Regions from separate parts of the Lacticaseibacillus zeae subsp. silagei genome, predicted to be linked through region 2. Evidence: predicted binding sites of a transcription regulator. Region 2 holds the regulator's gene; the other holds the start of a gene.
What was found. Region 2 encodes LexA, which represses DNA repair genes until DNA is damaged. Its sites were predicted from a motif close to CNAACANNTGTTNG; they were not measured.
Positions count from the first base shown of each region.

Region 1 (16,620 bases), 530 kb from region 2:
CTATTGTACCGTGAATTGTTAAATTCCATATTATTCTCCTAAAGTTTAAAATATGTGATATTTATAAAATAAAAATGGCCACCTGATTGTAGGTGGCCATTCTTATTTCCGTTTAGCCATCGCAGGTCATAACAGAGGCAAGCATAACCTCGTCATTAGGATTGACTGGTTGATCAACGGTTGCCAATTTTCCGTTAATCAAGACGCGGCAAAGAAGCCGTGGCTTATTGGTTCTCTCATCAAACAAGTTATGTTTCAGGTCGTCATCTTTGAATGCAACATCTTTAACGATCTCGCTCACAGTAGAGCCAGAGGACAAGATGGATCCCTTCCCAAGGCGACCTTCTGCAATACCACGAAGTTTAACATTGACCATAAAATCACTTCCTTTACTTTTGATAAGTCAAAGTTAAGGCAAGCCTAAACAAAATGCAACCCAAATTTTAAAAAATAACGTTTAATTGCTGCCTTATGCTAATTTGATTATCATTTTAAGTTCAGAAGCACAGAGCGCTTTTGGGTCGCTTTTACTTTGCAAAAGCGACCCATTTAGTGTCACGACAGCCTTCACAAACAAATAAACGATAACCTTTTTGAATGTCTCCGCAAGATTCAAATTTGGCAACCTCTTTTTTTACCACTGGCCGAATTCTTCGTCCATGGTTCTTCAAAAGTTTATAATCCTTTATACGTTAAAAAAACCGACACCACCCCGCCGCCAAACAGCGACCATACATGGTATCGGTCCTAACATATTTTTTACTTCGGCTGAATCAAGCCCATCGCATCCATCGTCTCCGCAATTTGCATGGAATTCCATGCGGCACCCTTGAGAAGATTATCGGAAACATCCCACATGTGGAAGAAGCGTGGATTTTCTGCATCGGCGCGAATACGCCCGACAAAGACCTCTTTACTGCCAACGGCGTTTCTGGCTTGCGGGTAAAGTTGCTGGCTCGGATCATCTTGAACGACAACGCCGGGCGCCGCTGCTAACTTCGCGCGAATGGCGTCAGCGGTAGCATTGCTATCTTCCACTTCGAAGTAAACTTCTTCTGAGTGAGCAATGGGAACCGGAATGCGGACGCAGGTGGCAGTGACCTTAATCGCATCGCTGTTCATATCGCCGGCCATGATTTTTTTGGTTTCGTGAATCATTTTCCATTCTTCGTGACTGTAGCCGTCTGGTTCGAAAACATCAATCTGCGGCAAGGCGTTGAAGGCGATCGGATAGTGCTTCTTATCGCCGGCAGTCGGTAAAATTTTCGGCTCCAGCGGCTTATCATCCAGTGCTGCCCGGGTTTCATCGAACAATTCATTCATGGCTGACTGTCCGGCACCGGAAACTGCCTGATAGGTCGAGACGACAACCTGTTTCAAACCAAATGCCTTACGAATAGGCTCCAGCGCCGTGACCATCTGAATCGTTGAACAATTAGGGTTAGCGATGATACCTTGATGATGGCGCAGCGCCTCAGGATTTACTTCTGGCACAACTAACGGAATGTCCGGTTCCATCCGAAAGGCGCTGGTGTTATCAACCACCACGGCGCCGGCTTTAACGGCTGCCGGAGCGAACCGTTTGGAAACCGACCCACCAGCGGAAAACAGTGCAATGTCAATGCCTTTGAACGAATCATCGGTTGTTTCGTGAACAGTTAATGTCCCATCGCGAAACGGTACCTTTTTGCCTTCCGAATGCTTACTTGCAAGTGCCAAAACCGATGCAATCGGTAGTTTGCTTTCTGCGACCATTTTCAACATCCGGGTTCCAACGGCTCCGGTTGCACCCACAACTGCTACGTGATAACCACTCATTTTTTAAGCTCCTTCTGTCAATGTGTCAGCCAATGCGCGATGCGGTAATGCGGCAACAAACCGCTCATAAGCCGCCTGCTCGCCCGTCTGCTTGATAACCGCCTGCTGCAAATCGCCGTCGATCAATGCTGCTTCTGGCAACGTAATCGTGGCGGTGACTGTCGCATTGCCGATTAATTCAATCCAATAATGGTCGTGGTCGCGGTGAACCACCGTTTTGACCATTCCTCCTGGATTATACACGGTATTGACGCGATCCAACGCCGCTTGGTGAGGATGGGTCAAAATAAACGCCAGGGTCGTGGCTGACATGCCGGTGCCGCAAGCATTGGTAAACCCGACGCCGCGCTCATAGGTCCGGGCAAACAGCGTATCCTGCCCTAAGATTTCGGCAAATGTGACGTTAACCCCTTCCGGAAAATAAGGATTCTCCCCGTTCAATTGCTTGCCAATCCGTTCAAGATCCGGACCAGCCAACTCGTCCTTGGACACAAACGCAATCAAGTGCGGATTGGGCACGGCAACCGCGGTGAACTTCAGATGCGGATGAATGGCCGGCAAAACGGTGTCAACAATGCGATCCGTGCCTAAATTGGCAAACGGTAATGCTTCTGGCGCAAAACTAACCGGTGAAATTTCAACCGAATACGCCGGCACACCCGCCGCTAATGGCTCTTGCTTGGCGACGGCCAAATCCGCAAAGTCAGTGTGGACGCGGAATGACGTTTGGCCGGTTTTTTCACTTAAATATCGCGCCACCGTCCGCAACCCGTTGCCACAAAGCTTGGCAAAACTGCCATCCGTATTAACGACGGTCATTTTTCCCGCTGTTCCGGGTGCGTCCGTAATCGCCAAAACACCGTCCGCACCACCTAACAAACCGGTCTCTTTGTTAGTTAAACGCTGTGTCAGTGTGGTTAGCTGATCATCAGACAACGGCTGGGTCAATTGAGTCTCATCCAATAAAAAGAAACTGTTTTCGGAACCGTGTACTTTTTGCAATGTCACCATGTTAATGCACCTCCAGACGCTGATTAATCGGAATGAAAAAAGCGTTGTAAATCGCCTTGACCGCGCGATTGGCTGACTCCCGCGAGGTGCCCAGCATCAGTGAAATCTGCGAGGCGCCTTCGTTGATCATCGAGACGTGAACGCCGGCACTCGCCAACGGCTGCAAAATCGTCTGAATCAAGCCGGTCCGCTGCGCCATCCCTTCGCCGACAACCATGATAATCGCGTAATCATCGATCCACTTCAAAACATCGGGATGGACCGCCGCTTGAATCTCATCGCACACAGCCTTCCGCTTGGCCTCGTTCAGCTGCCGATCATCCAAAATAATCGTCAGATCGTCAATCCCACTTGGCATATGCTCATAGCTGATGCCGTGCCGCTCCAAAACCTGCAGCAACTTCAGCGTAAACCCGACTTCCTTATTCAACAGGTAACGATGCAGGTAAATGGCGCCGAAATGTTGCGAACTCACGATGCCGGTAATGGCGTGCTTCGGGACAAAATGCTGCTCGGGAACAATCATGGTCCCGGGAGCATCGGGATGATTGGTGTTCTTCAAATTAATGGGAATCTGTCCCGCAATAGCTGGCAAAATCGCTTCATCATGGAAAACGCCAAACCCACCATATGATAGCTCTCGCATTTCCCGATAAGTCATTTCCTGAATCATCTGGGGATTTGCCACCACCCGCGGATCAGCTGCAGCGACCCCATCAACATCGGTAAAGTTTTCATATAAGTCTGCATGAAAACCGTTGGCGAGAATGGCTCCGGTGATATCGGAACCGCCTCGTGAAAAAGTGGCAATCGCGCCTTTACTGGTATACCCATAGAAACCAGGAACTACCAGCACACCCAGCGGTCGACTAAAAGCTTCCAGATGCGTGTAAGTTTCACGTGAAACTTCTGCATCATTCGGATCATCGGTCACCATGATCCCCAAGTCTTTTGGTTCGCCATAAGTGGCTTCAATACCTTCATGATTCAAAACGGCGGTCATCAGAAACGCATTCAATTTTTCCCCGCGAGCCTTGAATCCGGCCATGAGATAATCGTGATTGGTAAATGTCTTTTTCGGTAACTGGTATAGTTCTTCGCTGATTTGCTGCATGACTTGGGGATCAAGTCCGAAGTCATCGGCAATTGCTTGATAGCGCGCAACAATTTCCTTAACGACTTCAGTTGCATTTTCATGGCGCAAGGCCGCCTGGGCATACTGAATCAGCAAGTCCGTCACTTTAACGTCGCCGGGATGCCGTTTACCAGGTGCGCTGGTCACCATCACCTGCCGCGCAGGATTTGCTTTCATGATTGCCACAACTTTGGCAAACTGCGACCCATTTGCTAATGATGAACCGCCAAACTTTACGACCCGCACGATAAACTGCCTCCCTAATGGGTTCTCTTTCGCAAGCAACTTGCAGCTATTCGCTCACAGACATCGCGCCAATGAAATCGCGTTTCGCCAGCTCGTTTCTGCAAATGAGAACTCTGTCATTTTATTTTGTACTTTAGCAGACTCTCCCAGAAACACAACCCCCAGCGACGGCGGAAAATCGGCATGTTTTGGCGGCATTGCATAGAAACAAAGTGTTGAAATTTGTTTTTAATTTTTTTACTCAAACGGGTGATGAAGTAGTTGAGGTTGTGACTGGCGGAAAGTGGGCTGGCGCAGGAACGAGCTTGTATGTGAAGAGCTTAAGCGCAATGGCTAAAGCCCGCGCCATCACGCCTGAGGCCACTGGTTTTCTCTGCTGCTCTCTTAAACGCGTTCACTGGGCCAGAAACCTGCGTGTAAGGACCTTGGACGCAATGGCCTAAGCCCGGGCCATCACGGAGGCCACTGGTTTTCTCTGCTGCTCTCTTAAACGCGTTCACCGGCGCAGAAGTCTGCGTATAAGGACCTTGGGCGCGATGGCCTAAGCCCGGGCCATCACGCCCAAGGCCACTTATACTCCAACTTCTAACCGCGCCGGTTCACGCTCTTGACGCTTTCGTTTTTTTATTATAGTCTGGTGATAAACAGATAGAGGTTGCAACCAACATGAGTATCCGAATCGAGCGAGATCCTTCGCGGTGACGTTTGGTGAAAGGGGCGGTTGCCGAAATGGGGGCGCCGGGATCGGCAAGCCTGTTGGGCCAGGGTTGAATAAATCCTGTACTGTCGCTTAGAAACCTAAGCGGGGCGCTATCATTCAAGTAGATTGCAAGTTGGGATCTTTTTGTTTGACGCGTGGCCAAACAAAAGGATCCCTTTTCGTTTGCCGTCGCCCTGCCGTAACGCGTTCACTGGGCCAGAAACCTGCACATAAGAGCCTTGGTCGCAATGACCACCTGTGCTCCGGTTTCTAACCGGCCCAGTCCACGCTCAAGGAGGATGCACGTTATGAATTTTGCTACAAACCAAGAAGGTCAATTAACCATCGGCGGGGTTGCGGCCAGTCAACTGGCGCACACGTTTCAAACGCCGCTTTACGTGTATGATGTCGGAGCGATTCGCCACCAGATTCGCGCGTTTAAACAAGTTTTTGAGGCTGCCAACGTTCGTTATGCTGTCAGTTATGCTTCCAAGGCGTTTGCAACCATTGCGATGTACGATGTCGCCAAGGCTGAAAACATTCATGTCGATGTGGTTTCTGGCGGCGAATTATACACGGCTCAAGCCGCCGATTTTCCCATGGCAAAAGTCAGCTTTCATGGCAATAACAAAAGCAAAGCTGAACTGCAACAAGCACTGGATGCCGGCGTCGGCACGATCATTGTGGACAATTTTCACGAATTGGATTTGCTTGATGAGCTCTTGAAAGCAGCAGTTGGCCAACAAGATGTTTTGATTCGGGTCGCTCCCGGAATTAGCGCCCACACCCATGCTTATGATCAAACCGGCCAAACTGACAGTAAATTCGGCTTTGATCTTGAAAGTGGACAGGCAGATGAAGCCGCCAAGCGGATTTTAGCCGACGAACATCTGAACCTGCTCGGCATCCACGCCCATATCGGCTCGCAGATTTTTGAAGTGGCCGGATTTGAAGCCGTCACCCAAAAGCTGCTGGCTGTCCTTGATAATTGGCACCGGCAATTCGGTTTCACCCCGCAAGTGCTTAATGTCGGCGGCGGTTTCGGCATTGCTTACACCAGCCAGGATGATCCGCTGCCGCCAGAAGCGTTTGTTAAAGCCATTCTGAGTACCCTCAAAACGCAAAGCACCCATCTTGATTGGCCGCTGCCGGCAGTCTGGATTGAACCGGGACGGTCGATTGTCGGCCCCGCCGGCTACAGTCTTTACACGGTCGGCAGCCGCAAAGACGTGCCTGGGTTGCGGCCGTATGCTGCAGTTGACGGTGGCATGGGTGACAACATTCGGCCCGCCCTTTATCAGGCGCAATACACTGCGGTGGTTGCCGATCACCCGACCGCCAAGCCAACCGAGCATGTCCATCTCGTCGGCAAGTACTGCGAATCCGGAGATATTTTAATCGACGACGCCCCATTGCCCGCCACGCAGCCAGGCGATGTGGTTGCCGTTTTCGACACCGGCGCTTATGGCTACTCCATGGCATCCAACTACAACCGCAACCCGCGGCCGGCCGTCGTTTTCGTTGAAAATGGCCAAGCTCAGCTGGTCGTCACGCGCGAAACTTACGCTGACTTGATTCAGCACGATCACCACTACGCCGCACCGAGCTCGTCAACACCCGCAACCACCGTCAACAACGCTACTACCGCAACCAAATAGGAGGCCATCATGGCACAATTAGACACCCAAAAGATCATTTCAACCATTGCCAACAGTCAGAAAACAACACCCGTTAAGGTCTATCTCAAAGGCGAGTTAGCTGATATGCATTTTCCAAAAAGTGTGCACGCATTCTTTGGGGAGCACACCGGAACGGTCATCGGCGACTGGGCAGTTATCCAGCCAATTTTGAAAAAGGCCAAGCTTGACGACTACTATGTCGAAACTGCGGGCCGTAATACCGGCGTTCCTTTGCTAGATATCAAAGCGGAAAATGCTCGGATTGAACCCGGCGCGATCATTCGTGACCAGGTTCTGATCGGCAACAATGCAGTGATCATGATGGGCGCCATTATCAACATCGGCGCTGAAATCGGCGATGGCACCATGATCGACATGGGTGCGGTGCTGGGCGGTCGAGCGATTGTCGGCAAATATTGCCATATTGGTGCCGGTACCGTTTTGGCTGGCGTGGTAGAACCACCGTCAGCAAAACCCCTCACAATCGGTGATCACGTCATGATCGGCGCCAATGCCGTGGTTCTTGAAGGCGTGTCGGTCGGCGAAGGAGCGGTCATTGCCGCCGGAGCTGTCGTCATTAACGATGTGCCGGCACACACGGTGGTCGCTGGCGTTCCGGCCAAAGTCATCAAGCAGGTCAACGATCAAACGGAAGCCAAAACCGTCCTGCTCGACGAACTCAGAAAGCTGTGACTTTTAATGAAGGAAGCTGAATTGATTGCCATTCGCCGCCAGCTCCACCAAATTCCCGAACTTGCCTTGCAGGAAAAAGAAACGCATGCCTTCCTACTTAAAACGGTGCATAGTTTTCCGCAAACCTTTCTCACTATTCGGACACTGCCTAAATTGCCGACTGCCTTACTGGTCAAAGTTCACGGACAAAACCCGCAGCGGACCATCGGCTATCGAACCGACATTGACGCCTTGCCGGTGACGGAAGAAACCGGCTTACCGTTTAGCTCGCAGCATTCCGGCATCGCCCATGCTTGCGGCCATGACATGCACATGACAGTGGCGCTAGGAATTCTGGACTATTTCGCCCACCACCAGCCAAAAGATAATTTGATTTTCTTCTTCCAACCGGCCGAAGAAAGCAAAAATGGCGGCAAATTGGCCTACGACATGGGCGTTTTCACCGGTGATTGGCACATCGACGAGTTTTACGGGTTGCATGATCGCCCTGACTTGCCAGCTGGTACCATCAGCACGCGGCTTGGCACCCTTTTTGCCGGGACAACTGAAATCAATGTCGATCTCATCGGGAAAAGCGGCCACGCAGCCTTGCCGCAAAATGCCAACGATATGATCGTGGCCGCTGCCAGTTTTATTAACCAGATTCAGACCATCGTCGCTCGTAACGTCAGCCCCACCGACAGCGCGGTCATCACGTTTGGCCTGATGCGCGCCGGAACCATTCGCAATGTGATTGCCGGGCGCGCCCACTTGGAAGGTACTTTACGCGGATTCACCCAGAAACAAATCGATTTCTTACAGCAACGTATTCGCGATATTGGTCAGGGAATCGCCGCCAGCTTCAACTGCGACGTCAACGTTGATTTGAATCAAGGCGGCTATTATCCAGTCGAAAATAACCCGCAGCTGACCAAAGACTTCATTCAATACATGCAAGCCGATCCAGCCGTTACGTTTGCGCCCACCGGACCCGTGATGACCGGGGAAGATTTCGGCTATCTATTAAATAAAATTCCCGGCACCATGTTCTGGCTGGGCGTCAACGATCCGGATTCTCAACTACACGCTGCCGACTTTTCGCCAGACGAAGCCGCGCTGGCACCAGGAGTCACAGCGGTTGTGCATTTTCTGGAACATCGGATGGCGGAAAATAATTGAATCAGTAGCTATCGCTATTGACTCATGCTTGATGCGCCGATGCGACTTTCACCATCCGCGCTCCGGAGCATTTGGCGCAAGAGCTTACCCGTAAAAGGCGCTGGCTCACGCTCAACCATAACGCGTTCCCCGGCGCAGGGGTCTGCGTGTAAGGACCTTGGTCGCAATGGCCTAAGACCGGGCCATCACGCCCAAGGCCGCTTACACTCCGACCCCTAACCGCGCCGGCTCACGCTCACGCTCACTTTAATTGGAGGTTTTTGAATGCAAAAAGCAGAATTGATCACCGCGATTGTGACACCGTTTAATGATCGCGATGACATTGACTATACGGTCATGCAACGGTTGGTTGATCATCTGATTGCAGAAGGCACCGATGGCTTTGTCGTTGGCGCCACCACAGGTGAAGGGCCGACGCTCAGTCATGACGAGAAAATCAACTTGTACACGCGGTTTGTCGACATGGTTCACGGCCGGGCGCTGGTCATTGCCAATTCAGGGTCGAACAATACGCGGGAAACCGTTGATTTTACCCATGAAGTCGGCGGTATCGCCGGAATTGATGCGACACTGGTGGTCGTGCCTTACTACAACAAACCTGATCAAAACGGCATGATCGCCCACTACACGGCGGTCGCGGCCAACGCGCAAAAGCCGATCATCATTTACAATATCCCTGGCCGAACCGGCGTTGAGATGCTGCCGGAAACTGTCGCAACGTTGGCGCAAAACCCCATGATTCAAGGTATCAAACAATGCGGTAGCCTCGCCGCCCTGAGTGACATCATTGATCGAACCAAGCACGACGCGTTTAGTGTCTGGACCGGTGAAGATGCTCAGGCGCTGACGATTAAAACGCTCGGCGGTATGGGCGTGATCTCGGTTGCTTCCCATCTTTACGCGCACAGCATTCGGGAAATGTATGCGGCATTGGATCGCGGCGACATCACGACGGTGGCTGCGCTGCAACGACAACTATTGCCGAAAATGGCTGCCTTATTCCATTTCCCATCGCCTGCTCCGACCAAAGCCGCGCTCAACGCATTAGGCTTCAACGTCGGCAGCCCGCGTCTGCCAATACTGCCATTAACTGCCAAACAACAGCAGGAACTCGCCCATCTTTTAGGCGTTCCGGAACTATCAGCCATTGAAGCGGAGGTGCTCGCATGATTCACGTTCTTGTCGCCGGTTTTCGCGGTGCCATGGGTCAAAAAACCGTCAAAATGATCCAGTCACATTCAGATTTCGCATTAAGTGCCGTTTTTGACCCTAAAATAACCATCAATAACCCGCAAAATTACGGATTACCGGCTGAGGTCAAAGTCCTCAACCATTACGATCAGCTCAACGCTAACGTCGCCGATGTCTGGGTCGACTTCACCAATCCCGACGCGGTCGCCGCTAATACCGAAGCCGCAATTAATGCGGGCATCCATCCGGTCATTGGCACAAGCGGGATGGCGCCAGCTGATCAGAATCGCCTCATCAGGCTGGCCAAAGCGAAACACCTCGGCGGCCTAATCGCACCAAACTTTGGCCTCTCCGCCGTTTTATTGATGAAATTTGCCCAAGAAGCCGCCGCCTATTTTCCTGATGCCGAAATCATTGAAATGCACCACCAAGACAAAGCCGACGCCCCTTCAGGCACCGCCATCGCCACCGCGCACAAAATCGCCGACGGACGTACCCAAAAGCCATTGTCCACCATCGACAACGACGCCCGCGGTCAGCGCATCGATGACGTCCCTGTCCACGCCGTTCGCCTCCCCGGCTACATCGCCCATGAAGAAGTTCTCTTCGGCGGCCCCGGCGAAGCCCTCACCATTCGCCAAGACTCCTTCGACCGCCAAAGCTTCATGCAAGGCGTTGCCGTCGCCATTCGCAAGGTGCAGGAAGCGGATCAGTTGGTGGTTGGGTTGGAGAACTTTTTATAGAAAAAGGACACCTTCCATTAAAAATTTGCACCTCGCTCTCTCAATTACTAGACGGCCTTGGTCTACAAGCGTACCATCGCAAACTAACAAGTGACCACTAACTGGTCGCATGGCAGAAAATAAAAATCGTCCCACCAGCTATTTTGCTGATGGGGCAATTTTTTATTTCTAGAAATTTTTAAAAATATTTACGCGTTTCGAACACCTGTTCCCACAACGATTCCCGCCATTTCAGCATCTGTTTGACTTTATTTTTAGAAAAAATCAGTTGTCAATTTAAAAAAATGAGTGCATACTGATTTTGTTGAACCGAACGTACGTTCCCTTTAGCAATTATACGAGGGGGTTTTAACATGGCAGATCAAGCAGTATTAGAAGTTCAAAATTGGCTCAACGCGACTTATGGCAATGTGTCAGGTTTTGAGAAAGTAAATCCAGATGGTCATACCGGGTGGCCAACGATTTACGCATTACGTGAAGCATTGCAACACGAACTTGGTATCACGGATATTGGCGAAGGATTTGGTCCCGCAACGCGGTCAGCGCTGGCTAGCGTTGTTGGCAATCTGAAACCAGGTTATACAGGTAACATTGCACAGCTAATCCAAGGTGCCTTTTGGTGCAAGGGTATCGATCCAGGAAGCAACTTGAATCAAGAGTTTTCAACTGCAACACAGCAAGCCTTCAAAACCTTACAAACCGATGCAGGACTTAATGCAGACGGTATTGTAACCGTTAATTTAATGGCAGCACTTTTCGACATGAGCGCCTTTGTTCTGGTCGCTGGTGGCGATAAAAATGTTCGTCAATTGCAACAATGGCTCAATGCTGACTATAGCCAATACATTGGGATCATGCCTTGTGATGGTATTTACCAGCGCGATACCAATGTCGGTCTCATTTATGCGTTGCAACGTGCACTTGGCATCTCTGCTGATGTTGCAAACGGGAACTTCGGCGATGCTACCAATGCAGCTTTGAAAGCAGTGAGCCTTTCTGTCGGAGCTACCGGTTTACTCGTTAAAATTGTCAAATACGGCCTTTATCTGAACAGCATGTACGATGGCGATTTTGGCGAAAACTTTGGATCCGATGTAGCAACAAGCATTATCAAATTTCGCAAATTCATGAAGTATCCAAACGAAGACTCCGGTGTTGCAGACTACACAGTCATCAAAGGGCTCGTTACCAGTAACGGTGACACAGGCCGCGATTCAATCGCGCTCGATACAGCAACCCAACTGACGGCATCTGATGTGCAACATTTCCGCGACTATGGATTCAGCATCGTTGGCCGGTATCTCACAGGAACAGTCGGTGCTGATTTCAAACCAAAGAATCTTACGTCAACAGAAGTCAGAACAATTCTGGATGGCGGCTTAAAGTTCTTCCCAATCTACGAAGATGGTGGCTACGTTGAAAGCTACTTCACTGCCGCCCAAGGTCAAAAAGACGGACAAACGGCAATCAGTGCAGCGCTCAGCTTAGGCCTACCTGCCGACACTGTCATCTATTTCGCGGTAGACGTTGATTTTCAGGAAGGCGACATTGATGGGACGGTTATTCCGTATATCAATGCTGTGCAGAACGTTTTGAATCGGTCAATTTACAAAGCTGGCATTTATGGGACTCGAAATGTTTGTCTTCACGCTGAGAAAACTGGTATAGACTACAGCTTTGTTGCCAATATGTCGTACGGATGGAGTGGCAATTTAGGATTTAAGATGCCAGACAACTGGGCGTTCGACCAATTTGTCGAATATCCAATTTATGGCATCGACATTGATCAAGATGCGAGTTCCGGCCGAGACCAGGGTGTTTCAGCTGTCACAGAAGCAACACCAGCAACACAAAAGGCGTACGTAGCGAACCGACTTTTGAGCATTTTCCCTGACTATCATAATTTATTTGGTACCATCAATTGGACGGTCTCCTCCCCTACACAACATATTACGACCCCGTTAGCCGACTACTATGTCACTTTGGAGGACAAATGGTCAGCAACCGTAGTCGATAATAAAACAGGCGTTCTGACAATCCAAGATGCTAAAATCATTAATGAATCTACCGACATCTTAGAACAGTTCGAAAGCGCCATGTCCTCATATAATGTTGGTGATTTAGCCGGAACCTTTAACAAGCTCGCCCCGATGATCGGGAACGGTGCCATTAAAGCTGGTCTAGCTATTCGTGATGGGATGGTCGGATTTAAAGTTGCAATTGAGAGTTCTGTAGAAAACACAAGTACAAGTTCTTCTGTGGAAAATCAATTTACTTTGACATTGGAGACTTATATTCATCAGAACTTCATCCCACAAAATGATTACGTTCCTGTTTATCAACCAATTTCAGAACCAGATCCCACTTTCGTTGTAACCCTAGAGAAAGTTGGAGAGGTCACAGTTCTTGGGATTCTTGTTGCAGGGGCAGTACTAGCGACCGCCGTTACGGCAGGTTCCGCAGCACCAGCTGTCACCGCTTTGTTCTCCCTACTGGCAATACAGCTGTTCGGTAAAGACTAAAGCAAAGGTAAGAATCCTCCACTAAAGCACCATCGTCAACCCCAAATGTATCCAGTTTAAATCAACTGGGTACATTTTTTAATACAACCAGAGCGCAGCCCAGTAAAATACTCCAAGGTTAATGAATCCTTCTAGAATCAATACGGCAAGATAAACATAGTACCATCTGGCCCCATGATTCTCTAAAATCTTTACGCCTCGATTAACTAGTAGATACTTCTTAAGCTGTCGATTTTTATAAAACCGAAAGACTTGCTCTTCTACAACAAATACAATGTTAGCAAATAAGCAACAAAGACCGATGCTCGGAAAAAGATAAATCCCCGTGTTCTCTGCTGCGTAAAGGACTCCAGCCGAGAAACAAAACACCCCAAGATAGAAGCCTAAAAATTGCACGTTTATCATTATTTCAAAGAAGGCCTGTCGTTGATTGAGAACCGCCTCCTGTTTTAGAACTTTACCTTGTATAATCTGATCAAGATTTGAATTTTCAAAACTGATTTTTCTGTTTTGTCGTTCTTTTTTTAAAGCAATATTTTTAAACCTAAGTGTCAATGCCAGTGTCACCATTGCAAAAATGTGGGGGATCAAGTATGTAAATTCCATTTCAACCATCCTTTCAGCATTAAAGCTGGTCCCTATACAAGCAAGTCGATTTCTTAACGATATCATGAATTGCAGTGTACTTCCTCAGAATTTCGATTAAACTCAATACATAAGTAAAATGACATCTCTGTCTTGAGTTTAACTGTTTTCATTCCCACACAAAAGCTTGACACTGGCTCTTTTGGGTAAACGCCAATTATAAGCTTGCACCCCCGTTTAATTTTCACCTAGGAATTAGTCCGCCTTAATGTTTAGTTAAGAGCTCTCGGTTTCAAACGGCAGGCCTTTTTAAATGTGTCGATTTATCAGATCATATGATTATGGCACTAAATTTTTCGCCAGTTTGGAGAAATAAAATGAAGATCAGATTATATTTCAAAAAAAGTACGATGCTTTTTGTGATCTTGCTCAGTATCCTACTGACAACTGCAAACCTCACTGGCATTTTTTTGGATTGCGACAACAATCTTACTGTTGCTTCTCATCGCTTTTCTGGACGGTCGCAAATTGCCATCAATCCATTGGCTTCTCAAAACGCTCCGAGTCGGCGCTGTCCTCTGCCTGCTCATGATTTCTTTAAGCGTTCATGAAACCGGATTTTCAACTGGCGGTGAGGTATCGGCGCTACAAATGTCTTATTCGCACAGTACAGCCATCACAATTGGCCAAGGAAAATTCATGCTGACAGAAGCAGATAATATGGCCGGTCATACAAAGACCTACTTTTTCAATTTATACGAGCGACGGCCATTTTTCTTTCATCGCGTTAATCCAACTTTCTGCTTCATAGAGTCAACCAATAAAATTCCAAAGCGAAGTTACTTATGGATTTTCAAGAATATCGTGCTTAAACATCGATTGTCGGTCACTGAGCCAGATACTGAATACATCAATGGAAGTCCCGATCCCAAAGAGTTTGTCTCATCGCAAATTAAATTTTAAAAGTAAATTCTCTTTAGAAACAGCGATTTTAAGCTGGAGCAGTACGGGAACCTGATATCCGTGCTGCTTATTTGTACGCTTAACCTTATTTTTTTAAAATGAACTCATTTCAAAAATCAAAAAGATCAGGAAACTCCCGAAGTCTCGAATCACAACACCTGCCAGCCTCTTCACAAATGAAACCTCTGGCAACTTATTCTCGTTCGTCCTGCCGACGCGCTGGAGAAAAAAAGATGTTGCGGATGTATAAATAGCGAAGAACAGTAGAAAAATCGAGACTATTAAATAAGCATCCTTGGTGCTAGCCGGCAAGACCGTAATAGCCCCCAGCGAAAAAGAAAAAATGAAGATATAGCTGATTGTCACACCGGCTAGAATACGATTGAAAATTTTCCCGATTGCATTATCGATAAACTTTCGATCTATCGCCTCTCTGCGCATAATCTCAGAACGGCTCATTTTCAAACGCTTCTCTAAGTTTTTTCGAAACCTCTCTTTAATTATTCGACTGTAAACGGTCATTGCCACCCAAAGAACCGCGGTTAAGATGTAAGGCATGTAAATATCCATCGTTTTCTTCTCCCCAATGTACCCAGTTCAGATTACCGTGGTACATTTTTTAATATAGCCAGACTGCCATTGCATAGAATAATCCAAGATTAATGAATCCTTCTAAAATCAATAAAGCAAGGTAAACATAGTACCGTCTTGCCCCGTGATTTTCTATGATCTTTACACCTCGATCAACTGCGAGATACTTTTTAAGTTGTCGTTTTTTATAAAGCCGAAAAGCTTGCTCTTCTACAACAAACAGGATATTAGCAAACAAGCAGAAAACACCAATGCTCGGAAAAAGATAAACGCCAGTGCTCTCCTCTGCATAAAGAACTCCGGCCGAAAAGCAAAAAGCGGCGATGTAAACGCCTGCGAATTGCGCGTTTATTAGTATTTCAGTGATGAAGTGTCGCTGATTTAGAACTGCCTCTTGTTTCAGAACTTTGGCTTGTAATTCCTGATCGAGATTTGAATTTTCAAAACTGATTTCTCTGTGTTGCCGCTCTTTTTTTAAAGCAGAATTTTTAAACCTGAGCGTCAATGTAAGTACCACCATTGCAAAAATGTGGGGAATCAAGTACGTCAGTTCCATTTCAGCCATCCTTTCAGCGTTAAAGCCGCTTCTCATGCGAGCAAGTCAATTGCTGAATGGTATCATGAACAGCAATATGCTTTCTCAAAATTCCGAAAAATCTCAAAGTATAAGTATAGCGATATTCCAACATGAACTTCAATCGCTTTCACCTCAAAAAACGTTTCCAAAACTTATTGACACATAAATGAAAAACCGGTACACTCAAAAAATTAAAAAATTAATTTATGTTTTTTGATTTTAAACATTTAAAACAACCTGGGGGGTGACTGTAAGAGTCTAAAAATCAGCCGAATTTACCGACCACTTTTGACAACAAGAAAGCGAGGCAATCAACATGAATAAATCCATGAAACATATTTGCGCAACTGCCGCATTACTATTTTTAGGTATGATCTTACTTAATCAGCCGACTAGTCAAGTACAAGCTGCTACAACTGATACTCCCACTGATGAACAAGTTTTACAGGATTACGGATCATCGGATAAAGGTACTGTAATTTACCAAGATAAAGATATCACTGTCCGTTCCTTTGGGAATGATCCAACAATTGCAAAAGCCATTTCAGATAACCCAAAAACGGTGACAGGACAGCTAACTTCCTCGAGTAGTGCAAGTAATGGTAACGTTGCACCGGCATCGGTCGGTATAGGCGCGAGTGGAACTGCTAAACTTTATGCTGCTTCCTCAGGTCAATTGCTTTTTTGGTCAGTCCTGCCAGCTACAGGATTAGGTTACACTTTTGTAGGAAATATACATCTAGCATACTACTCTGGATATCGGCGAGATCGAGAAATTTTGGGGCAAACAACTTTTCCTGGCGAAGTTTCTGGCACTGTGTCCATGAATAAAAACAACGGTGGTTATGCCAGTCTGTCTGGTCAAGCGGTAGATACAGAAGGCCACTTATTCGATGTTGTTCCTGACGTTGGAACCAGTTTCTAAGGTCATGATTGCTTAACACCACCATTGCGGAGGTTCGCTATGACAACACATTTTGATAAAACTATCAACATTTTTGCTAAAGC
Region 1 covers NZ_CP132484.1:176,028-192,647, reverse strand. Annotated here, with positions in the region: gene LACZS1_RS00965 (HesA/MoeB/ThiF family protein) at 1-29, opposite strand, end outside; gene LACZS1_RS00960 (MoaD/ThiS family protein) at 113-376, opposite strand; partial or broken gene LACZS1_RS00955 (transposase zinc-binding domain-containing protein) at 540-689, opposite strand; gene LACZS1_RS00950 (aspartate-semialdehyde dehydrogenase) at 760-1,818, opposite strand; gene dapF (diaminopimelate epimerase) at 1,822-2,829, opposite strand; gene LACZS1_RS00940 (aspartate kinase) at 2,831-4,210, opposite strand; lysine riboswitch at 4,852-5,031, shown strand; gene lysA (diaminopimelate decarboxylase) at 5,219-6,568, shown strand; gene dapD (2,3,4,5-tetrahydropyridine-2,6-dicarboxylate N-acetyltransferase) at 6,578-7,282, shown strand; gene LACZS1_RS00925 (N-acetyldiaminopimelate deacetylase) at 7,289-8,440, shown strand; gene dapA (4-hydroxy-tetrahydrodipicolinate synthase) at 8,705-9,610, shown strand; gene dapB (4-hydroxy-tetrahydrodipicolinate reductase) at 9,607-10,374, shown strand; gene LACZS1_RS00910 (glycoside hydrolase domain-containing protein) at 10,728-12,896, shown strand; gene LACZS1_RS00905 (hypothetical protein) at 12,975-13,502, opposite strand; gene LACZS1_RS00900 (hypothetical protein) at 14,010-14,444, shown strand; gene LACZS1_RS00895 (hypothetical protein) at 14,538-15,014, opposite strand; gene LACZS1_RS00890 (hypothetical protein) at 15,064-15,591, opposite strand; gene LACZS1_RS00885 (hypothetical protein) at 15,929-16,537, shown strand; gene LACZS1_RS00880 (hypothetical protein) at 16,577-16,620, shown strand, end outside.
Region 1: a site for LexA is predicted at 10,685-10,698, ahead of LACZS1_RS00910 (glycoside hydrolase domain-containing protein). Genes of this name have one in related genera too.

Region 2 (16,620 bases):
ATTTGCTCGATGAGGCCAAAAATGCCGGTGCGTTGGCGATTATTTTGACAGCGGATTCAACGCTGGGCGGATATCGCGAAAAAGATGTCATGAATCATTACCATCTGAAAGGTCGGCTTGCTAATCTGGAAGGCTATAATAGCGGACAAACCGGCGTGGGTGCAGGTGGGTTGTTCAAAGAATCCATGCAAAAACTAGATTTGGCACTTATCGACAAACTTGCCAGCTACTCAGGCTTGCCCATTATTATTAAAGGCATTCAGCATCCTGATGACGCCGTTGCGGCCATAAATGCAGGCGCGGCAGGAATCTATGTCTCTAATCACGGTGGTCGGCAGCTTGACGGAGCACCTGGAGCGATTGAGCAGTTGCCGGCGATTGCGGCCGCGGTCGATCATCGGGTACCGATCATTTTTGATGGCGGCGTGCAGCGTGGAACGCATGTGCTCAAAGCCTTGGCACTTGGCGCAGATCTTGTCGGCGTTGGTCGGCCATTCAGTTATGGCTTGGCGCTTGGCGGCTGGCAAGGCGTCAAGGCAGTAGCTGATCATCTGAAAATGGAAATTAATATTGCCATGCAGCTAACCGGATGCCAAACGATTGAGGATGTTAAACGTATGAAAATTAAGACGCGCTTTGCTTAATTGATTAGCTGGGCCCTTTGTTTCAGGTGTCAGCAAACACGTTTAGATGAACATGTGTAGCCATTTTTGAGAGCACGCACCTGTTGCTAATTTTATACCATGCAAAAGGCGCCACGTACGAAAGTCATGTCTTTCGTACGTGGCGCCTTTTCTGGATCTTAACGGACTTGAACCGTCGACCTCCTGCATGCCATGCAGGCGCTCTCCCAGCTGAGCTAAAGACCCGCTAATTAAGTAGCTTCAAAGCTAATGGATCCAAACGGACTTGAACCGTCGACCTCCTACATGCGAAGCAGGCGCTCTCCCAACTGAGCTATGGACCCAAAACACAAAGACAATTGTACTGAACTTCTGCGGTTGTGTAAAGAGGATTGTCCTTGATACATGACATAGGATTGCCAGCCTTGCTATAAACGACGAATTTTACAAGGATTCATCTCGCTGAGCGATTAGTGAAATGATGATATTTTGGCATGCACCGCCGATGATGAAGATGACCCAAGAATAGGTCCATGTGTGAAAAAGGAATGAAACTAGGAAGTAGGTCACCAGGATAAGCGGCCAGTAAACTTGGCGGAAAAGCGCGATGTCTTGGCGGGCGCGTTGATTGTGGTGGTGCTGTGACGTATTGAAGTTGTCACGATGGCTATGATGAAGGTGTGGCTCAGGATCCGGCACAGCTGTCGCGTCAGTATAGCGCTTTATTTGCGAATAGTTGATGGCGACATACACAATTAAGTAGGTTCCTAGTCCAGCAATGATGAGGAACAAGGCACCACCGGCATCGTCGCTGATAAAATGCGATAAGTAAGTGGACAGAATTGGTGGGATCAACGCGCCAATACAAATCATAATGCCCACGATTAAACCTGCAGAAAATTGCCGCTGATACGTATCGGTTGTTTCTTGGGCAAATCTTTTGGCGCTTTCAGACAAGGACCGGCCATTGAGCCGCTTCTTTTGGAGGCTAAACATGGTGCCGGCCCAAATGAAGAGCCCCACTGCGACAGCATCGAGCAGAAACATGCCGATGATGCCGAAGACCTCAAGCGAGGAATCCGTTGTATAGGCGGGCAAGGCGACGCTGATACAACAAAGAAAAACGCCGAAAGCAATTTGTGTCGCAAACCGGTCGGCAATGTGCCAAAAATGACTGAGCTCCGTTTCAGAAACGGCATCATCAGGCTCCGTAGTTGTGTCGGTGTCTGCGTGGTCAGCCTGAGGCGCTAGCCCTAGATCCTCCCGTAATTCATCAACAGAGCCAAAAGCACGAATGACGGCACCGATTGCAGTTTCTTCGCTTTTACCCTCGCGCAACAAATCACGATAATAATCGCGCATATTGGCAAGCATGTCGGCTTTGGCCTGGCGCGTTTTCGGGTTATCCGGAAAAGAAGCAAATAGACTGTCTAAATAAGCTGTAATTGTATCCATGGGCGATCCTCCAAGGTTCAATTTTGGCAAACAATTAGTTCAAAAATAAATCGACCACATGCTTAACCTGATGCCATTCTTCGGCCTTAACTGCAAGAAAAGCGCGGCCGCTGAGAGTGATGCGATAATAAGTGCGGGGTTTACCGTTCGTAACATCACCCGGATAAGATTCAATATAGCCGTTTTTGCTCAAGCGAGTAAAGGCGGCGTAAAGCGTGGTTTCACGAATCATATACTGGTCATGGGTGCGCTCGCGGATTTCTTTGCCAATTTTGTATCCATAGGAATCACCTTGTTGCAAAATGGCAAGGACGAGTGCGTCGTTGTAACCACGCATGGCATCACTACTGATCACGGCGCTCCTCCTTTTGCGAGTTTTATACTGGTGTGCGCGAGAATACAGATGAGACTGATCTTGATTTTGCTGACTGATTACTTCATCTGTTGGAGTAATATTAACATGATGCAACCATTAGGTAAAGCAAAAAACACCTTCATATCAAGAAGGTGTCGTCAGATTTACTTGATTAGTGGACAAAAACCGTGACAAAGGTGATTAAGCCAAACAGGATACCGGGTACATTGGCAATGATGATGGGCCAGTCTTTAGCTGGTTTCATCCAGCCATAACCGGTCCACAAGGTGGCATTGATCATGGCCACCAACGGCTGAATCGGATTCACCGGTGTTCCAGAAAAGTTAGCCATGATTTCCGGAATGTACGAAACATACATTAAAATACAGGTAAAAGTTGCCAGCCTGCTGAGGAGATTCAGTCGCTTTGCTTTAACGGGGTCAATACCACTGTGATATTTTCCATTGTCAGCTTGCATCAAAAATGCCTCCTTTTGGAATAAAATAACCGTAACACGATCGAACGTGAAAACCAAGGAAGGCATTAACGTGTGATAGAATCAAATAGGCGGCCTGACTTAGGTTGTCAGCTTTAGATTTTTTTCTGAAAATGAACGAAATGAGGGAACATCATGGCAGAACAAGAAGCAGATACGGTCACACGCGTGCAAAAACAAGAAGGCGCCGATGCCATCATGGATAAAGGATTTGTGACCGAACGGGATATTCCCGAAATGATGGCGGCGTCTTGGAGTGAAAAGCTATTGGCGGCGATTAATGACGAATTGCGGTTGCGTACTGTTAGCAATCGCGCTGTGTTACAACGGTTCCATTATTATATGGGCGATGGCTCCATTATTTACGATCCGGGACAACTTAACTCGGAAGGGGCCAAGATTGCGTTGCAACATGCACTGGGGTTCCGGAAGTAGTGGCCTTTTGACTGATGCCTTCTAGCGTTTTGAAACTAGTTTTAGTCGCTGAAGGTTCCGGTTAAGACGACTTTGCCGACCATATGACCCGCCTCGACAAGTTGGGTGGCGGCCTTTAGGTTGGCAACATTAATGCCGGTAAATTCTTTGGTCACCGAAGCTTTGATCTGGCCGTCTTGATACAGCGTCAAAAGCTTGCTTAGAATCGCACCTTGTGTGGCAACATGGTAGTCAAAGTCGGTTTTGGCAAACATGTACTCGTAGTCAAAACTGGCCGCTTTGTCTTTGACAACGCCCAAATCAAGACCGCTTTGGGGACCGACAATGCAGCCGATGTGGCCAAAAGCGCGAATTAACTGGCTGGCAGTGGCCAGATACGGCTCCGGATGATAAAGCAAGGCAACGCCGTCAACGGTTTGAACGCCAGCATGGTGAACCTGACTCACAAGATCTTTATGATAATCAAGTGGCGTTGCAACGCCATGAGCCCGCAACCAGTCATGGTTTTTAGGACTGCTAGTTGCCAAAACATTTAAACCGCTCCACCGCGCCAGTTGACTCAGCATCGAACCGACACCACCGGCGCCGTTAATGATCAATAAGTGCTGGCCTTTGTTGGCATTATATTCCGGGATGAAGCCCATTTTTTCAAAAAGCAATTCCCACGCGGTCAAACCGACAAGCGGCAGTGCTGCCAGGTCAGCAGTGGGTGCTTGTTTTGGCGCCAAAGCGATCAGATCGGCGTCAACAGCCTGAAATTGTTGATCGCTGCCGGGCTTGCGGGTAGTTCCGGCATAGATGACACGATCGCCAACGTGGAAGGCAGTGACGGCGGAGCCGATTTGGGTAATGGTGCCGACTGCATCGTACCCGAGAATCTGTGGTGTTGTTTGTCGTGGTGCGGTTTGGCGGCGTTTGGTGTCAACCGGATTAACCGAGACCCCAGCCACTTGTACAATAACTTCATTGGGTTCCGGTGTCGGTACTGGTAGGGTGAAGCTTTGAAAACTATTGGGTTCAGTAATGGGTAGGCCTTCAGTGAAGCCGATGGCAATGTTTTTTGGCATCTGAATCGTCCTTTCGTTTGATCAGTTATCTGTTGCTATTGTAACCTTTTTATTAAGAGAGTTGGAAATGCAGTGGTTGTTTGGTAAAATATGCAAGATATTGTAGAAAACGCGTTCACCAGCCCAGAAACCTGCGTGTAAGAACCTCGGGTGCGATGGCCAAACCCGGGCCATCACGCCCGAGGCCACTTACACTCCGGTTTCTGAACGGGCTGGTTCACGCTCTTATGAAAAAGCACGTTCAATGACGAAGGAGGCAGCTCGTGAAAAAATTGAGTACAAAGCGTGAATTGATCGGCCTGATCGTTGTTTTGGTTTTGGCAGCGGCAGGCTTTGCATTCTTCGCGTGGTATACGATGCGGCCAGATGATGTCATTGGTACCATTGCAACGATTAGTTTCGGCATTGTTTTGGCTGCCTTGATTGGTATTGCGTTATTTTTGGATGCGGCGGCGACAACTCGGTGGCGCCGATTCTGGGTAGATCTTTTGTTTGCGGCGCTGATGTTGGCGCTCATTGACTACTTCTTCCTTGATACGACAACGCCATGGCAGATGTTGATTGCTGGTGCTGGATTGGCATTAGCACTGGTCGCACTGCTGGCCATTAGAAAATTAGATGAATAAACGGGCTTTGTCCTGGCTGATCAATGATAAAAACGCTTCGGAAAATTTTCCGAAGCGTTTTTTAAGTGCCCAACAATGATGAGACTGCGACTAGTTCATTCGCTGCACAGTAACTGGTACTGTCTTGGGTAATACCTTGGTTAACTCGGTCATCAGGTTCTGAAGACTTGCCTGAAACGTTAGCCGGACCATGCGTCGCTTACTAAGGGCAAAAACCGCGACGACCCATTCCTGGCCATTAGGCAGACTGACAGGTGTCAACGTGATACTAGACATGTTGGTGTATGGAATGACTCGGGCAAGCAAGCCGTTTGCGATAAGCCGAGTCGGGGCCAAGCCACCTGTTCCGGCCATAATGGACAATACCAGGAAGATTGAAATGAATACGATATACGGCATGTTGTTAACGCGGGTTGTCATGAACCAAAAGCCAAGCAACACCGCCCAAACGAGTTGTGAAACCGCATAGCGTGAGGCAAAATTAATTTTGTGTTGCCAATATAGATAATAACCAGCGAGGGCAATCAACACGATGTCTAAGCCGATCAGTAAGACATTAAAACTATTCATGAGAGACTCCTTTTTGATCAACGTCATCAGTCGGGCTGTCGGTTTCATACAAACCGGAAACCTGCTGGTACCAACTGAAGAATCGGGTCACGACAATTTTCAAAACGGCAAAACCCGGAATGCCAAGGATGACACCGACTAAACCGAAGAGATTACCGGCCGTGAGCAAGACCACCACGATTGTAATGGGATGCAATTCAAGCTTGCTGCCCATGACCAGTGGTGAAATAAGTTGCGTTTCAATTAACCATTCAATGAAGAAAACGATAATGACCGCGAGAATCATTTTCGGCGACGTCAACGCGCCCATGATAAGTGGCGGGATCATTGCCAACGCTGACCCGAAATAAGGAATCAGGTTCAATGGGCAAGCCAGCAAGCCGAAAATTAAGCCATAACGCAAGCCAATCACCGAGTAACCGATCATGAACATGATGGCCACGCACAGCGCGACCGTGATTTGGCCCTGAACATATGAACCGACTTTTTCGTTCATCTCGTGCAGCATCTGTTTGACGGACCCACGTAACTTGGTGGGGATAATATGCAGCACCATCGGCGTGAACTTGTCGCCGTCTTTAAGCATGAAGAAGAGAATGATCGGTGCTGTCGAAATCGTGATGACAACATTGCCGACAATGCCAATCAGATTTTGCAGCTGCGAGATGGTACCGGTGACGAAAGCACCTTGTTTGCCAGTGAAGAACGTTTGGACTTCACTGGCGATGTTGTTGAGGTCATGCTGCGATAAAACATTTTGCTTATCATTCAAGTCATCCAGCCATTTACCGATTTCCGTAAAAATTTGCGGTGCCGAATCGACAATGCTGGTAATTTGGTTGCTCACCGCCGGAAGGAAACGCAACAGTCCCCAGACCAGAAGGCCGATCAAAACGACGAAGAGCAACGCAATCGCCCAACCGCGATGCAGCCCGGTTTTTTCAAGGCGATTAATGATCGGAACTGTCAGATAGAAGAGAATGCCGGCGAAAATGAACGGTGGCGCGATGATACCGAGAAAATCGACCACAGGCTGGAATACCCAGGCAATTTTGGTGAAAACAAAAATAACCAGCAGGGCCAAAAGCAGGTCAATTAAGAAGACCATGAACTTGTTGTTGATGAAGCGGCGGTAGAACCATGAATCGGTACGTTTCACAGGCGATCCTCCTCTAAGGACGTTAAAGGTTATGACGCGATTTAATCAGCGGTGTCATTAGTAACCTTTACAAAAGACGACAAGTCGAGCATGAGATCTGTGGTAAACCAAGAAAGCTTCGACGTGCAGTTGCCGTTTTTTTACAAGTCAGCTGATTGCACGTGAGTCATTTTTTTCGAAGTTTCTACCCGCCAGACGTCGGATGCTTCCGTATAACAATGATACTAGACTAGCCATGATTTTTCGAGGCTAGGGTTAACTAAAATGGTTCGAAGAAGGTATCGGCGCCGTTACAATAAATTTACAAAAACACCGATTAGCCGTTACAAATATTAAAAATGCCTAAATAAGGGCGTCAAATGTAAATTTTACATATACAAAAGCTTTACAAATCAAAAAAATCAGGTATGATAAAGTCACAACCAAAACGGTGAGTCAATGTCGGTTTTACCGATACGGAGAGGAGTGACCCCATATGAATTTACTTCGCGGGGCTAAATGGACATTAATAACTCTGACCCTGGTCGCAACATTGCTGTTATTTAGCAACTATGCGACGGCCGGCATCTTGTTGATGGCTCTGGATATTTTCCTAAGCTTCTTCTATGCAGTCATCAAGAGCAGATGTGATCGGCGTCAGATGCATAAGATGCCATTATTGCATAACTAATTTGATGAAATGATCCGCAGCCGTGATGACTGCGGATTTTTTCGTGTAACGACGGCGAAAATGATTGCAAACGTTCGTTCGGTTTGGTATGCTTGGTGTAACAAATGAGAACGGAGCGGTGAGCGGATGCCAACACAAGCGAGTCAAAAACGTTGGAAACAGATTTTACAAACCATCTATGACGCGATCGAGGATCATGGGTATCCACCCACAGTTCGCGAGATCGGCAAATCAGTTGGCCTTAGTTCTTCCAGTACCGTTGCAGCATACTTAGAAAAACTGCTGGCGGCCGGATTGATCGCTAAAGACCCGTCTAAGCCGCGAACAATCGAAGTGACTGCAGCAGGGCGCGATTTTATCGGCGTGCAGGCAGAAGGTATTCCGATTGTCGGTACCGTTGCGGCCGGGGTGCCGATTACTGCCATTGAGAATATCGATGACTATTTCCCGGTGCCGGATGACCTACCATACTCGGCCGATGAGCTGTTCATGCTTCGGGTTCAAGGCAGTTCCATGATCAAGATCGGCATCCTTGATGGCGATCAGATTATTGTGAAGAAGCAAAACGACGCCGAAAATGGGCAGATTGTCGTGGCAATGACCGAAGAAGATGAAGCCACCGTCAAGCGTTTTTACAAAGAAAAGAACGGCATCCGGCTTCATCCGGAAAATGATGATATGGAAGACATGTTTTTCCCGGATGTGACGATTCTCGGCATTGTTGTGAGTTTGTATCGTCCTGCGCTTGTATAAGTGCCAGTAATAATAGACCAAGCTAAAAAAGCATTTGCCGCACACATTCAATTGAGTGTGCGTGGCAAATGCTTTTTTGTTGAGGTGACAGTTGCTACCATTAAGGACGGTTAAGCTGATCAAGATCGTCTTTTGGTACCTTTTTGTAAAATGGGCCATCCGGAAGCTGTTTCAGTAATCCCTTTTTAGTAAGTTGGAATTGAACCGTGTTGCTGGCGGCCTGTGGTTGGGCTTTGCCGGTGAAGGTGAAAATCCTTCCCTTTAAAGTCAGTTGGGCCGCAAAAATACCTTGATCTGTACTTTCAAAGTCACCATCTTGGTTCGACAATGTTTCGAGGTAATAGCCACTGGTTGACGACAACACGCGGATCGCTTTCTTTTGGTCATCCTGTTGGACAAACGCATGACCGACCAGCGTGGACAAGGTTGCTTTAGGCGCAGCTTTTTTTGCTTTTTTCCGGGTTTTTGCCGGCTTTGATGTCCGTTCACTGGTGGCTGATCGAGTTGATGATGGTTTGGCAGTCGGCGTGCCTTGAGAACAACCACTCAGGATAAGTAATAACATGAGCCAAACTAATTTTTTCAATGGTGGTCTCCTAGTGAATGAATTGGATGCAGGTCATGACGATGGGGATGACGATCATGGATAGAAGCGTGGTTTCCGTGACCATGATCGCAGCGTAGTCAGCATCGGCGTCATAAAGTTTGGCAACCACCGGCGCATTGGTCATGACCGGCATGCAGGATTGCAGGATGAAGATTTGTTTCATCAGCGTCGGAACCGGCGCAAAGGCGACCAGTGCCGTCATTAACAGTGGGGCAAAAAGGAAGCGGCCGCTGAAGATGCCGAGTGCTTCCTTGCTGAGGCGCAGTTGACTCCACCCAGCTTCGTGTAAGGCAATGCCGATAAAGAACATGGAGCCCGGAACCGTCAAATCGCCGATATAAGTCAGATCAGACATCAAAAAAGTCGGCAACTTGATATTCAGCAAGACTAACACAATTCCCAGCATGAAACCCAGTAAAGGTGGGGAGAAAACTTTCCCCAAAGCCTTTTTAAGATTAAAGCGGGCTGGTTTGGGGCCATCGCCTTGAATAAGGTAGACGCCGATGGTCCAAAAGATCGTCGTGTTGGCCATGTAATAGACCAAGACATAAGGCAAACTGCGAGGACCGAACAAGGCTAGGTTAACCGGCAGGCCGATAAAAACTGTGTTGGAGTTGAAAAACATGGACTTAAATGTGCCTTTTCGCGACTTTGGAACTTTTAACAGGTAACACACTAAAAAGGATAACGCGAAAAGTATCATCATGGACAAGACCGGAAACAACAAGTTTGGCAATAACCGCAGCAGCATACCGGCAGTGAATTTCGATGCGATGGTTACGATCATATAAGCTGGTAGAGCGACTTGGGTAACAACTTTGGCAATTACCTTGCTTGAGTGGTTATTAAACCAGCCGCGGGCAGTAAGGAAATAGCCGAGAATGATCAAAATGAGAATTTCAAGAACGCCAAAGACGCTTGAGATAAATGCGGTCAAATACCAACACTTCCTTATAAATTATTTTGGCCGCCGTAACATAAAAGTTTGACCAAGTTCGGCATAAGTAGGACCGGCGAGGCGGGCCACCGGTGCCAAAGCGGCAGGATTAACGTGTAAGCTTGGCAAATCAAGCACCGTATCGGCAAAGTGGAACTGTCGAATTTCCAGGATAAAGAGATCGGTGATAATCACCCCGGCACGATCACGAATCGGTACATATTGATAAAGTTGCGTTTCAAAGCGAATACGCGCGGCTTGCAACCCAGGCACCTGAATTTCAGTACTGGCCACCAGTGGCAGATCAATCAGGTTCAATTCGCTTTGATCCGGGGTTAAGCGGGCGGCAGTTTGATTCATCGCCTTGGTGAGATCGATGCTCACCATGTGCACGACCGCTTCATGGCGGGCCAAAAGATTCGCCGCCGTGTCTTTTGGCTGCCCGCCATCACGCAAAATGGACACGGATAGCAATGGCAACTGATTAGAGATGCCGGTTGTAAATGAAAATGGCGCTAAGTTGATGACGCCGGCCGTGCTTTGCGTCGTGATCCACGCGATGGGGCGGGGAATGATGCTGCCAGACAGCAGTTTGTATTGCTCGCGGGATGATAGCTTATTGGCAGATAAGTTGATCATAATAGCCTCCGGTGGCTGGTGAATAAGAATCATGAAAATGCTGGGGAACCTAAAAGGCACGCCATGACTGCAAGTTTAGCGCAGGCGCGAGGTGGCGTCAAAGCCATGCAACGCTTGCTTCGGTTAGGGACAATTCGAGGACTGCTGGCGGTGTGTGTACTCGGTGCCTCAAAGCCAAAAGTTCAATAAAAAAGCAATGTTAGAGAAGATTATCCCAAACATTGCTCGTTAATCAGTTGAAGGAAATGTACCCCTGTTAGGAGTTGCTGTTGCCGGTGGAAGAACTAGCTGGCTGAGTCGGGGATGGTGCCTGGCTACTGGCTTGGCTGCTCGGCGTTGGTTGGCTATTATTTTCAGTACCATTATTATTTGATGTGCCATTATTACCAGTACTACCATTGGACTGTCCGGTACTATTGCCTTGGCTGTGTTCACTTTCCACGCTCGGCGCAGTAGACGGTGTTGGCGTTACTGAAACTCTTGAAGATGGTTCGCTGTATTGCGATGGCTGATAAGTTGACGTTTCACTCGTCGTTGAGCTTGACTCAGAACTTGAAGCAGTCTGCTTTGTCTTGAAATCATCGAGGCTGAGAAGCTTCTTCTTTGAGCGTTGTAACGGCAGGCTGGTTGTTAGGTAACGATAATTGTGCGGTGTTTTGCCCTTTAAGGTAATCGTGTTGTTGAGTTCCTTCTTCAAGGCTGTGGTGTAATCATGAACAGTGCCAGTTGCCCCTTCTGCGGCATATTCAACCGTTGTTGTCGGCTGATTGTGCTTATAAGTTTTCGCGCTGGCATACTTGTAAACATTAGCGTGCGCCGAACTGAGCGTTAACTTGCCTTTTTTCTGTTTGATGTCGCCAGTATCGTTAATAATGCGCGGTTGGTTTCCCGCATCAAAAATCATTAAACGGGTATAGGTTTTGGATGACGTTAACTTCACATAAACCGTCAGATCGTGGTGGTCGCCGTTGGTGTCGGTGACGTCCCCGGAAGCGGTGTAAGTGCCGCTTTTAAATGAACTGGTGACCGTTGATGAAATGGAAATGCTGGTGGCGGAAGACGAAGCTGTCGGTCCTTGAACCTTGGCGCCGCGCAACACCAGCCAAACGAAAACGCCAATGAAAATAACGACCGCACCAATGCCGGTTAATATGAGGTAAAGCCTCCTTCGATTCTTTCGAATACGTTCACGTCGCATGATTGCCTCCTGAAATATGGTGAAAGCCTTTCCCCAATATTAGGGTAAGCAGGTTTGAAACACAAGCAGAATTAAAAAGGCTGCCGGCAAGCAACTTGCTTGGCGCCTTTTGACTGGTTAAAACGAAACTGCCAGCCACTTGATATCAAGTGCAGGCAAATGCCGCTCAGCCAATCGATTAATACAATTGTTACCTAATCATGTCCCCGTTAGCCAGTATTAAGGTTTCAATCGGGACATCAAACGGATCAACTGGCCAATCAGGCTGCGGAAAGGCCATGACTGGCGGAACCAGTGTTAAGGTGTGGCCGGAATATTCGGCTAAAAAGCGATCATAGTAGCCGCCGCCAAAACCGATACGATATCTGTCTGCCAATGAGAAGCCGATTCCGGGCACAATTAAAAGATCCGGAGCCGGCTCAACCAAGTCGGCTTGGTAGGCAGGTTCGGGAATACCAAAAGCACTTTTGACGAGGTGCTCATGGCCGGGATCTGGCAGAAAGACCATCTGGCGTTTTGGCATGACGCGCGGTAAGAAAACGGCTTTAGCAGCAGCATGTGCCGCAGCAATGATCGGCGCTGTGGCGACTTCAAAAGGGCCGCTGACCGTGATGCCGATGCTTTTGGCCTGTTGCCAGACGGTTGTCTTGATTAAAGTCGCCATTAGTGTTTCGCTAGCTGCCTGGGTTTCAGCGGCAGCTTCCTGAAGGCGTTTAAGCTGGCGGGTGCGGAATTCGGCTTTTGTGGCCATGGGAACCTCACTTATCTTTAAGAAATTCGCTTAAAACAACGGCTTGGTTATGGGTCTCGTCTTTGGCACCGTATAACATGATAATCGGATCCTGTTCATGCGCTTTTAGCGTCTTGATGAAATCCGGCAAATCAGGATTAGCAGCAAGTTCCGCTAAGTAACGCTTTTTGAATTCGGGGTACTTTTCTGGATCGTGGCCAAACCATTTTCGTAATTCTGCTGTCGGCGCAATGGTTTTGGCCCACAAATCTAAGGCAGCGTTGACTTTACTGATGCCCCGCGGCCAAACCCGATCAACGAGGACACGGAAGCCGCTTGCTTGGGGTTTTTGATAGATGCGTTCGAGTGTTACTTTCAAAATCATCACCTCATAATTATCATACCAGTTTTGACAAGTCGTGAATGTTCAAATAGCGATACGGTATACTAGTCAAAAGAGGTGTCAACATGATTACGTGCTATCAAATTCAAAAGCAACGCAATGTGCAGGTGGCGACGGATGATCAAGCCAACTGGATTCGGGTTCAGTCGCCGTTGCCGCAGGAGTTGCAAACACTGGCCACCAAGTATGGCTTGCCCAAAACGTACGTGGACGCGGCACTTGACCAACATGAAAATGCCCGGGTCGAAGGATTGAATCCCGCTGATGACGTTCCCGGGTTAATCGTGCTGCGTTACCCGATTGAGATGACGAACGAGATGGGGTTCCGCCAATTTAATACAGTGCCGCTGACCATGATTTTGTTAGCCGATCGGGTCATTACGATCATGGACCATCCCTTGCAGGCGTTTGACGACTTGGCGGAGCAGAAGCTTTCACCCAAGCCGGAAGAATTTGCGCTAGAAGTGCTGTGGCGGGTTTTACACCAATTTGTGATCGATATGGACAAGTTAAATGATGAAACGAAACAGATTGAAGGCAGTTTAGGCAAAGCCGCTAAAAACACGCAGCTTTATCAGCTCATGGCGATGCAGAAAAGTCTAGTGTTCTTTGATGCGGCGCTTGATCATTCCGGAAACTTGTTGAAAAGCTTACGGGCAGGCGAACGCTTTTTCAACACCAATGGTTACCTTCGCCGGCTACATGATGTCGAAGTCGAGGTCGTCGAGGCGCAGACGATGGTCCGGATTACCAACAAGTTACTGGATCAGTATTCAACCACTGTTAGTGCGATCGTTTCAAATAACTTGAACCTCATCATGAAGGTTTTGACCAGCCTGACCATTATTTTAACGATTCCTACGATTGTCGGCGGCATTTACGGCATGAATGTCCGCCTGCCATTTGCCAATGCCTATTGGGCGTTCTGGTGGTTAATTGGCGGTACGGCGGTCTTGTGCGGAATCGCTGCTTGGTGGTTATGGCGGAAGGATTATTTTTAATTGAGCGAAGACTTTTCGGTAAGCAAAAACGGTCGAAGGAAGGCAACTTTCTTTTCGGCCGTTTTTACTTGTTTGAAGTCTAAACCACTTTTGGCGTGCTCAGAATCTGCGCAAAGCGGTTCATGGTGGGTGTCAAGACGCGATCCTGGCGATAGACAAACGAGATGGTGAAGGCCGGCTGTTTGGGGTCGTCGATTTTGAGCGATGCGAGATGATCGTCAGGCTGAATGGCGACTTTGGTTAAAAAGCCGATGCCTACGTTCTGGGTGACCAAGCGTTTTAACAGCAGAACGTCACTGGTGCGATAAACCACTTTCGGCGTGAAGGTGTGTTGCTGTTGAAACCAGGAAAATGCCCGGGTATGGACGAAACCTTCGCTCAAGGTGATAAACTGCCGATCAGCAAGTGTTGCGAAGGGGACGTGTGTTTGTTGGGCCAAGGGGTCATTTTCGGCGGTAATGATGACAAACGGCGCCGTATCGATTTGGATGACGTGCAGGTCGGGATCGACCAACGGACCGCTGGCACCCAGTAAGGCAAAATCGAGATTGCCGTCTTTGATTTGATCAAGAAGTGCGGCTGACCCGGCTTCAAATGTTTCCAGTTGCGGCATCAGTCCGGCAGCAATCAAGTCGACCGCAATTTTTGGAAACAGATAACTGCCAATAATCGGTGGCAGACCGAAGCGAATCTTGCTTTTCTGATCCCAGGCAATGTCCTGCTTGGCCAAATCCAACTGATGCAGAATAATCGCGGCGTGACTGGCAAGCTGTTCACCAGCCGGCGTCACACTGATTTCATGATGACGGCGGTCACGAATGATCAACTGTGCCTGAAAATGATCCTCCAGCCGTTTGATCGCCGCAGTGATGGTCGGTTGACTAACCGCAAACTTTTCGGCCGTTTGCGAAAAGTTACGGGTATCGGTAAGTTCGAGAAAATATTCAAAGTCTCTGGTGTTCACATGTAAACCTCCTGTGAGCGTGAGCAGGAGCGCTTAGAAATCGGAGTGTAAGTGGCCTCAAACCTAAATGGCTGGGCTGTGGCCATTTAGGTTTGAGGTCCTTACACGGAGATTTCTGCGACTGCGAACGCGTTAATGTGAGCGTGAGCCGACGCACGTTAACGTAAAGAAAATAATAATCATGAAAGCATATAAAAATATTTTATCACTCCTGCCAAGTTTGACTATAAGATTGGACGCGGCGTAATGTCTGGTCTTGTAATTAAAAGTTGTGTTTGCTTCACGGCATATTAGCGCGAGCCGGCTAAAAAGAGTTGGCCCATGTTTAACACAAAAGAGGAGTGTTGAATTTGAAATATACACCAGAACAAATATTAAATAATCCCTTTTTAAATAAAGGAACGGCCTTTACGCAAGAAGAACGGGACCAATATGGCTTAAACGGCCTGTTGCCACCAGCTGTCCAGACATTGGATCAACAAGTCAAGCAGGCGTATGCACAATTGCAGACAAAGCCGACCGATTTAGCCAAGCGGCAGTTTTTGATGACCTTGTTTAACGAAAATCATGTGCTATTCTATAAGCTTTTTTCCGAGCACATTAACGAATTCATGCCGATCGTTTATGATCCGACGATTGCTGACACGATTGAAAATTACAGTGCGCTGTTTGTGAATCCGCAAAACGCCACTTATCTTTCGATCGATGATCCGGATCACATCGAAAGTGCGTTGAAGCATAGTGCTGATGGCCGCGATATTCGGTTGTTAGTGGTCAGTGATGCTGAAGGCATTCTCGGCATTGGTGACTGGGGTACTCAAGGTGTTGACATTTCTGTGGGTAAACTAATGGTTTATACCGCCGCAGCCGGCATCGATCCAAGTCAGGTTCTGCCCGTTGTCTTGGATGTCGGCACCAATAATGAAGCGTTACTGAATGATGAGCTTTATCTGGGCAATCGCCATAAACGGGTATACGGGGAAAAGTATCACCAGTTTGTGGACAAATTTGTTGCAACTGCCGAGAAGTTATTCCCGAATTTGTATCTGCATTTTGAAGACTTTGGCCGCAGTAACGCCGCTGACATTTTGAATCAATATAAAGATAAAATCACGACCTTCAATGACGATATACAGGGCACGGGCATCATTGTGTTAGCCGGACTTTTGGGCGCCATGAATATTTCCAAGCAAAAACTAACCGATCAAATTTATTTGAGCTTTGGGGCCGGAACAGCAGGCGCCGGCATTACGTCGCGCGTGTATGAAGCGTTTATTGAAGAAGGATTGAGTCCTGAAGAGGCTAAGAAGCATTTTTATCTGGTCGACAAGCAGGGCTTATTGTTTGATGACATGACCGATTTAACCCCGGAGCAAAAGCCGTTTGCCCGCTCGCGCAGTGAATTTGCCAATGCGGATGAGCTCACGACGCTTGAGGCAGTTGTCAAAGCTGTGCATCCAACCGTGATGGTCGGCACTTCAACGGTTCCCGGCACCTTCACCGAAAGCATTGTGAAGGAAATGGCTGCGCACACCGAGCGGCCGATTATTTTCCCATTATCAAACCCAACCAAACTGGCTGAGGCCAAGGCGGAAGATTTGATCAAATGGACAGATGGCCGGGGATTGATTGCCACTGGCGTTCCAGCCGCAAATGTTTCGTATAAGGGTGTCAGTTATGCGATTGGCCAGGCTAATAACGCGTTGGTTTATCCGGGATTAGGTTTAGGCACGATTGCATCCACGGCCAAACTGCTCACGGACTCAATGATTTCTGCCGCAGCGCATAGCTTAGGCGGCATTGTGGATCCTGATCAGCCAGGCGCCGCGGTTTTGCCACCAGTTTCGAAACTGGATCAATTTAGCCAAACGGTCGCAATTGCGGTTGCGGAAGACGCCATCAAAAATGGGTTGAATCAACAACCGATCAGCG
Region 2 covers NZ_CP132484.1:706,208-722,827, forward strand. Annotated here, with positions in the region: gene LACZS1_RS03300 (alpha-hydroxy-acid oxidizing protein) at 1-644, shown strand, start outside; tRNA gene LACZS1_RS03305 (tRNA-Ala) at 797-869, opposite strand; tRNA gene LACZS1_RS03310 (tRNA-Ala) at 895-967, opposite strand; gene LACZS1_RS03315 (permease prefix domain 1-containing protein) at 1,068-2,078, opposite strand; gene LACZS1_RS03320 (PadR family transcriptional regulator) at 2,113-2,433, opposite strand; gene LACZS1_RS03325 (SemiSWEET family transporter) at 2,606-2,911, opposite strand; gene LACZS1_RS03330 (hypothetical protein) at 3,065-3,364, shown strand; gene LACZS1_RS03335 (zinc-binding alcohol dehydrogenase family protein) at 3,406-4,431, opposite strand; gene LACZS1_RS03340 (hypothetical protein) at 4,695-5,057, shown strand; gene LACZS1_RS03345 (hypothetical protein) at 5,148-5,627, opposite strand; gene LACZS1_RS03350 (AI-2E family transporter) at 5,620-6,786, opposite strand; gene LACZS1_RS03355 (hypothetical protein) at 7,262-7,456, shown strand; gene lexA (transcriptional repressor LexA) at 7,583-8,209, shown strand; gene LACZS1_RS03365 (hypothetical protein) at 8,310-8,774, opposite strand; gene LACZS1_RS03370 (AEC family transporter) at 8,806-9,753, opposite strand; gene LACZS1_RS03375 (flavin reductase family protein) at 9,775-10,392, opposite strand; gene LACZS1_RS03380 (hypothetical protein) at 10,649-11,590, opposite strand; gene LACZS1_RS03385 (5-formyltetrahydrofolate cyclo-ligase) at 11,781-12,341, opposite strand; gene LACZS1_RS03390 (DUF488 domain-containing protein) at 12,349-12,705, opposite strand; gene LACZS1_RS03395 (magnesium transporter CorA family protein) at 12,789-13,724, shown strand; gene LACZS1_RS03400 (LysR family transcriptional regulator) at 13,804-14,688, opposite strand; gene LACZS1_RS03405 (malolactic enzyme) at 15,039-16,620, shown strand, end outside.